3 regions of the Vibrio sp. PID23_8 genome follow, and region 3 is predicted to be linked to each of the others. Evidence: predicted binding sites of a transcription regulator. Region 3 holds the regulator's gene; each other region holds the start of a gene.
What was found. The regulator MetJ, encoded in region 3, represses methionine synthesis genes. The targets are predictions, from matches to a motif close to TTAGACNTNTANANGTCTAA.
Positions count from the first base shown of each region.

Region 1: metK (methionine adenosyltransferase) is a predicted target of MetJ. The motif match lies at 1,471-1,490, and genes of this name have one in related genera.
Region 2: metN (methionine ABC transporter ATP-binding protein MetN) is a predicted target of MetJ. The motif match lies at 1,070-1,089, and genes of this name have one in related genera.

Region 1 covers NZ_LIXE01000022.1:503-2,778, reverse strand. The annotation lists gene metK (methionine adenosyltransferase) at 237-1,391, opposite strand; partial or broken gene AK966_RS19140 (thiamine pyrophosphate-dependent enzyme) at 1,759-2,276, shown strand, end outside.
Region 2 covers NZ_LIXE01000002.1:484,926-487,201, reverse strand. The annotation lists gene metN (methionine ABC transporter ATP-binding protein MetN) at 1-942, opposite strand, end outside; gene gmhB (D-glycero-beta-D-manno-heptose 1,7-bisphosphate 7-phosphatase) at 1,274-1,825, shown strand; gene AK966_RS06220 (YitT family protein) at 1,895-2,276, opposite strand, start outside.
Region 3 covers NZ_LIXE01000016.1:1,306-3,581, reverse strand. The annotation lists gene AK966_RS17805 (O-succinylhomoserine (thiol)-lyase) at 1-1,053, opposite strand, end outside; gene metJ (met regulon transcriptional regulator MetJ) at 1,282-1,602, shown strand; gene AK966_RS17795 (malic enzyme-like NAD(P)-binding protein) at 1,718-2,276, opposite strand, start outside.

The sequences.
Region 1 (2,276 bases), on a different contig from region 3:
GTTTGGCTGACGTTTTTCATGACTCTTTTAGCCACGCGAGCCCGCATCATAGTTCTTTATGCTATATACATCGAAAAGTGCATTTAACATTATGTTAACTATTGGCAGATATGGGGCAATTTACAAATAATTGCTGAATTTTTGTTCGGCAAAAGAAACAAGGAAAGAAATAAGTAGGCAGAAACAAAAAGCCCCCGCCAAAAGGCGAGGGCTCTATCGATTCTAATGTAGCTCGATTACTTGATGCCAGCGAAATCGCGTAGAAGTTCAGCTTTATCAGTCGCTTCCCATGGGAACTCTTCACGACCGAAGTGACCGTATGCTGCTGTCTTCTTATAGATTGGTTGAAGAAGGTTAAGCATTTCTTGGAGACCATATGGACGTAGGTCGAAGAACTGACGAACCGCTTCAATGATGATGTCGTGAGACACTTTCTCAGTACCGAAGGTTTCAACCATGATCGACGTTGGATCCGCAACACCGATTGCGTAAGAAAGTTGGATTTCACAACGGTCTGCCATACCAGCCGCTACGATGTTTTTCGCTACATAACGTGCTGCGTAGGCTGCAGAGCGGTCTACTTTCGATGGATCTTTACCAGAGAATGCTCCTCCACCGTGACGAGCTGCGCCGCCGTAGGTATCTACGATGATTTTACGACCAGTTAGACCACAGTCACCCATCGGGCCACCGATAACAAAACGGCCAGTCGGGTTGATGAAGAACTTCGTCTCCTTGTTGAGCCATTCTGCAGGTAACACTGGTTTAATGATGGTTTCCATCACTGCTTCACGTAGGTCTGGTGTTGAAATAGTGTCACAATGCTGAGTTGAAAGTACAACGGCATCAATACCTACGATTTTACCTTGATCGTATTGGAACGTTACCTGAGATTTTGCGTCTGGACGTAACCAAGGTAGTGTGCCGTTCTTACGCACTTCCGCTTGCTTTTGAACAAGACGGTGAGAGTAAGTGATAGGAGCAGGCATTAGAATTTCAGTTTCGTTTGTCGCGTAACCGAACATGATGCCTTGGTCGCCCGCACCTTGCTCTTTAGGATCAGCTTTATCAACACCTTGATTGATGTCTGGAGATTGCTTACCAATGGTGTTTAAAACAGCACAAGAGTTCGCATCGAAGCCCATGTCTGAATGTACGTAGCCGATTTCACGAACGGTTTCACGAGTGAGTTCTTCGATATCAACCCATGCGGAAGTGGTCACTTCACCACCAACCATCACCATGCCGGTTTTTACGTAGGTTTCACAAGCAACACGTGCTTTTGGGTCTTGCTCAAGAATTGCATCAAGAACTGCGTCAGAGATTTGGTCTGCGATTTTATCTGGATGACCTTCTGATACCGACTCAGAAGTGAACAGGTGCTTAGCCATGATAGCTCCAATCTTAAGGTTTACTCATGGCTAACTAACGCAAGCTTGCCACGAAAAATACAATACAGTTTGTAGGTGTTTCTACATCTAGACGTCTATTTTAAATTCCCGTGTTCGAATTACAAGCTCTTTTTCTGATCGAATTCATCAAACTTGCCACCCAATCGTTTGCTTTATACATGGTGGATTTTGGGAGAATGCATGTAGTCAGCGAAAAGATTGACCTAAAACCTCAAAAATGGCGAGTAAAACGTTTGCAGTCGGTTTTTGGCTCTGAGAGAATATTGCCCGCACCTTTATACCCAAGTTACTTGAGTATAGTGCCCATATTCCTTTATTAATTCGCTTAATGCACTCAGGAGCAGACATGTCTTCTCGTAAACATCTGGCTAATGCAATCCGCGCTCTAAGCATGGATGGCGTTCAACAAGCAAACTCTGGCCACCCAGGCGCCCCTATGGGTATGGCTGATATCGCTGAAGTTCTTTGGCGTTCTCACCTAAACCACAACCCTGCTAACCCAGAGTGGGCTGACCGTGACCGTTTCGTACTGTCTAACGGCCACGGCTCTATGCTGATTTACTCTCTACTGCACCTGAGCGGTTACGAGCTGTCTATCGATGATCTTAAGAACTTCCGTCAGCTTCACTCTAAGACTCCTGGTCACCCAGAGTACGGCTACGCACCAGGTATCGAGACCACGACTGGTCCTCTAGGTCAAGGCATCACTAACGCGGTTGGTATGGCTATGGCTGAGAAAGCGTTAGCCGCTCAGTTCAACAAAGAAGGCCACGATATCGTTGACCACTTCACTTACGTGTTCATGGGCGACGGCTGTCTAATGGAAGGTATCTCTCACGAGGCATGTTCTCTTGCAGGTACACT
Region 2 (2,276 bases), on a different contig from region 3:
GGCGACCATCATGCCGAACTTCACGCCGCCAGCGTAATCTAGATCGGAACTTAGGATGCTCACATCAATGTTGAACTTACGAGCGATTTGCGTCATCAGTGGTGCATCCACTGTTGCGCCAGTAAATTCTAGGCGAACCAGTGGGTAGCTATTGTCAACGCGGGTTGCTTGTAAGCGTGCTTGGTAATCTTCCGGGATAGACAGATCCAAAGTAGAGCGAATGAACTCGTGCGCCAGTTCTGTTTTTGGGTGCGCAAAAATGTCACCCACGCTACCTTTCTCAACTAACTCACCACCACCGATGATTGCCACTTCGTGGCAGATGCTTTTTACCACTTCCATCTCGTGAGTGATCAATAGGATGGTGATATCCAGTTTGCGGTTGATTTCTTTTAGTAGCTCTAGAATGGATTGCGTTGTCGCTGGATCCAGTGCGCTAGTCGCTTCATCGCACAATAGAACGCTTGGATCGGATGAGAGTGCACGTGCAATGGCGACACGTTGCTTTTGACCACCACTTAGATTTGCTGGGTAGCTTTCATGCTTATCTTCTAGGCCAACCAACTTAAGTAGCTCAGTCACTTTTGCTGTGATCTGTGATTTGTCTTTGCCTGCAAGCTCAAGAGGAAGGGCGACATTGTCGAAAACGGTGCGAGACGACAGCAGGTTAAAGTGTTGGAAGATCATTCCGATGTTGCGGCGAGTTTCTCCCAGCTGCTTTTTGCTTAATGTAGTTAGATCAACGCCATCAACGATGATTGAGCCTGATGTTGGGGCTTCCAGCATGTTGACACAACGGATCAGGGTACTTTTACCCGCGCCCGATGAGCCGATCACACCAAAGATGGTGCCCTTCGCGATATCTAGGTTAATGTCCTTGAGGGCAAGAATTTCTTTGCTTCCTTGGTAGAACACTTTATTGACGTTTTTTATTTCTATCATGTTTCAACCTGCACAGAGATACTGGGACCTTCACTGTTAAAAACGGCTTTTAACAGGAGTAAATTTTGAACTCTATCTCAATTCTCAGTTGATGCTATGGGGTAAGCGAAATGAAGTCAATAGATATTTTTACGTCTAGACGTCTAAGTGTATGGATGTTTTATTTCAGTACGTAAACAAGAAGAAGTATGAAAAAGAGTGGTTTTCCAGAATTACCGATTCTCTGCTAACAAATCAACTGTTTTGTGTCGGCTTCACACGAATTAGATAGTGTTGAAGTTTATAAGGTGTGTAATAATCAGATTAAACCGAGTTAATAGAGAAATACGTTTTGGCAAAACCTGCTGTTTTTATCGATCGTGACGGCGTGATCAACGTTGACCACGGCTATGTTCATGATGAACATGATTTTGAGTACATTGATGGTGTGTTTGAAGCGACGAAAGCACTGAAAGATAAAGGTTACCTATTGGTGCTTGTAACCAACCAATCGGGTATCGCGCGTGGTAAATACAGTGAAGACCGTTTCTTATCTTTAACTCAGTGGATGGATTGGAACTTCGTCGATAATGGCGTTGAGTTCGATGGTTTTTATTATTGTCCACATCACCCAGAACATGGCATTGGCGAATACAAACAAGATTGTGATTGCCGCAAGCCAAAACCAGGCATGTTCATTTCTGCGCGTGACTTCTTGAAGATCGACATGGAGAAATCTGTGATGATCGGCGATAAAGCCGAAGACATGATGGCTGCAGAAGCGGCTGGCGTTGGCACTAAGATTTTGGTTCGCACAGGTAAGCCTGTCACTGAACAAGGTGAAGCGCTCGCGACGGTTGTACTTGATAGCATTGCAGACGTTCCTGCATATTTAAGTCGTTAACGCTATATCAAACGTAAGATTTATTAAGAAGCCAGCATATTGATTGCTGGCTTTTTTTTGTCTTTTTGGTTAAGACCCATAGGTCACAGAATAGCGATGCGGCTTGTGATTCATTGCGAGTACAAGGTTTAAGGCAAAAGCGCCAAGAATAGACAGGCCAATAATCCAAGGCGTGACGAAGAAGAAAGAGGCAAACAGGATGCACGCATCAATGGCCATCTGAGATTTGCCGACAGAAATGCCAAACTTATCTTGAATGAACAAACACAGGACATTAAAGCCACCCAAGCTAGAGCGATGACGGAATAAGATTAACATGCCTAAGCCCATCAATAAGCCTCCTGCAACGGCGCAGTAAACTTCATTGATGGATTCAAGTGAAATCAGCAGAGATAAGTGGTCAGCAAACACGGAAACCAAAGCGCCAGAGATAGCACTGTTAATCGCAAAA
Region 3 (2,276 bases):
TAATGCCGTTTCCCCCATTGCACGGTGAGTCATGGAAGCTGGATGACAAATTAGACTTTCTACCCCCCCTAAAGACTCAGCTAAAGAGAACAATTCCAGCTCTTTCACAAATACTTTTAGCTGTTCAAACGAACCGGCGAATTCAAAGCTCAGCATTGAACCAAAGCCAGATTGCTGTCGCTTCGCAATATCATGACCCGGATGTTCTGGCAGGCTAGGGTGATAAATCTTCGCCACCAACGAGTGCGTTTGAAGATAGCCCAACACAGCGAGTGAACTTTCTTCATGAACTCGCATTCGGGCACCCAACGTACGAATTCCTCTTAATGTCATGTAACTATCGAATGGTGTTCCAGTCGCGCCAATGCAGTTCCCCCACCACGCCAACTCTTCAGCATGCGCTTCACTCTTAGTGATCACCACACCACCAATGACATCTGAATGCCCATTGATGTACTTTGTCGTTGAGTGAATCACAAAGTCTGCGCCCAGTTCTAAAGGCTTTTGGTACACCGGAGTCAAAAAGGTATTGTCGACCGCTACTAAAGCCCCCACTTTTTGGGCTTTTTCACATATAGCCGCGATATCCACCACGCGAACCAACGGGTTAGATGGCGTTTCTAACAAGATCAATTTGGGCTTTTGCTCAAGTGCAATATTCAGTGCCTGCTCGTCAGACTGGTCAACAAACTGAACCTTGAAATCACCTTTATTTGCACGAGTATTAAACAAACGATAGGTACCACCGTAGCAGTCATGTGGAGCAACAATGAGGTCATCAGGGCCTAAGAAAGCTGAAACCCAAAGGTTAAGTGCAGAAGTGCCACAGTTGGTTACCACCGCACCTTTACCAGATTCTAATTCATATAGAGCTTTCTCTAGTAAGCCTCGGTTCGGATTTCCTGAACGGGTATAATCGTACTGAGGAACTTCTCCAAAAGCGGGAAAGCCATAGTTAGTAGAAAGGTAGATGGGTGGAACAACAGCGTGGTACTGACTGTCTGACTCAATACCAGTGCGTACAGCAATGGTCGCAGGCTTATAGGTGCTCATGGGGGTATCCTTTCACGGCTGGTGACATCTGAGTGGGAATGCGCTATATCTAACCTATCTTATTCGATTGATTAACACTCTTCCCTGACTGTTAACCTCACTTTACTTGTCTAAAATTAGGACGTCAACACCTCCAGACGTCTATATGTCTTTGCTTATGGCGGTAAATGCAGCTAAAATCAGCACCTATATTTATTTTTCAACTTATTATATGAATGAAGGTGTGCAATGGCTGACTGGAATGGCGAATACATTAGCCCGTATGCAGAGCACGGTAAAAAAAGCGAACAAGTAAAAAAGATTACCGTATCTATCCCGCTAAAAGTTTTGAAAGTGCTGACTGATGAGCGAACTCGCCGCCAGATCAATAACTTACGCCATGCAACCAACAGTGAGCTGCTTTGTGAGGCTTTCTTACATGCTTACACAGGGCAACCACTACCAACGGATGAAGACTTACGAAAAGATCGTCCAGACGATATCCCAACGGAAGCAAAAGCGCTAATGACGGCAATGGGCATCGAATTCGAAGCATTTGACGAAGAATAATTGCTTACAAATTTGCCATCGTTCAGAAGCGGCATCGGGGCTCGTTTCAGAAACAATAAAAAAGGGATGCAATCGCATCCCTTTTTTATTCCAACGACTTTCTTCTATGAGATCGTTACTCTGCCATGTAATTTTCTGGTATTTCAATACGAGCAACACCTGAATCAACGGCAGCTTGAGCAACCGCTTTTGCTACGCGTGGCAACAAACGAGGATCCATCGGTTTAGGAATGATGTAGTCCGTACCAAATTCAAGCTTGTCCACACCTGCCGCTTTCAATACTGCTTCTGGTACTGGCTCTTTTGCTAGTTCACGAATTGCACCTACTGCCGCTAACTTCATTTCATCGTTAATCTCGCTTGCACGTACATCAAGCGCACCACGGAAGATGAATGGGAAGCACAATACGTTGTTTACTTGGTTCGGGTAGTCACTACGACCAGTACCCATGATCAAGTCATCACGCACTTCATGCGCGAGTTCCGGCTTGATCTCTGGATCCGGGTTTGAACATGCAAATACGACCGGTTTATCGCCCATTAGCTTCAGCGCTTCTGCTGGCAATAGGTTTGGACCTGACACACCCAAGAATAGATCAGCCCCTTCAATCACGTCTTCCAGCGTGCGCTTATCCGTATTGTTCGCAAATAACTGTTTGTATTCATTTAGGTCA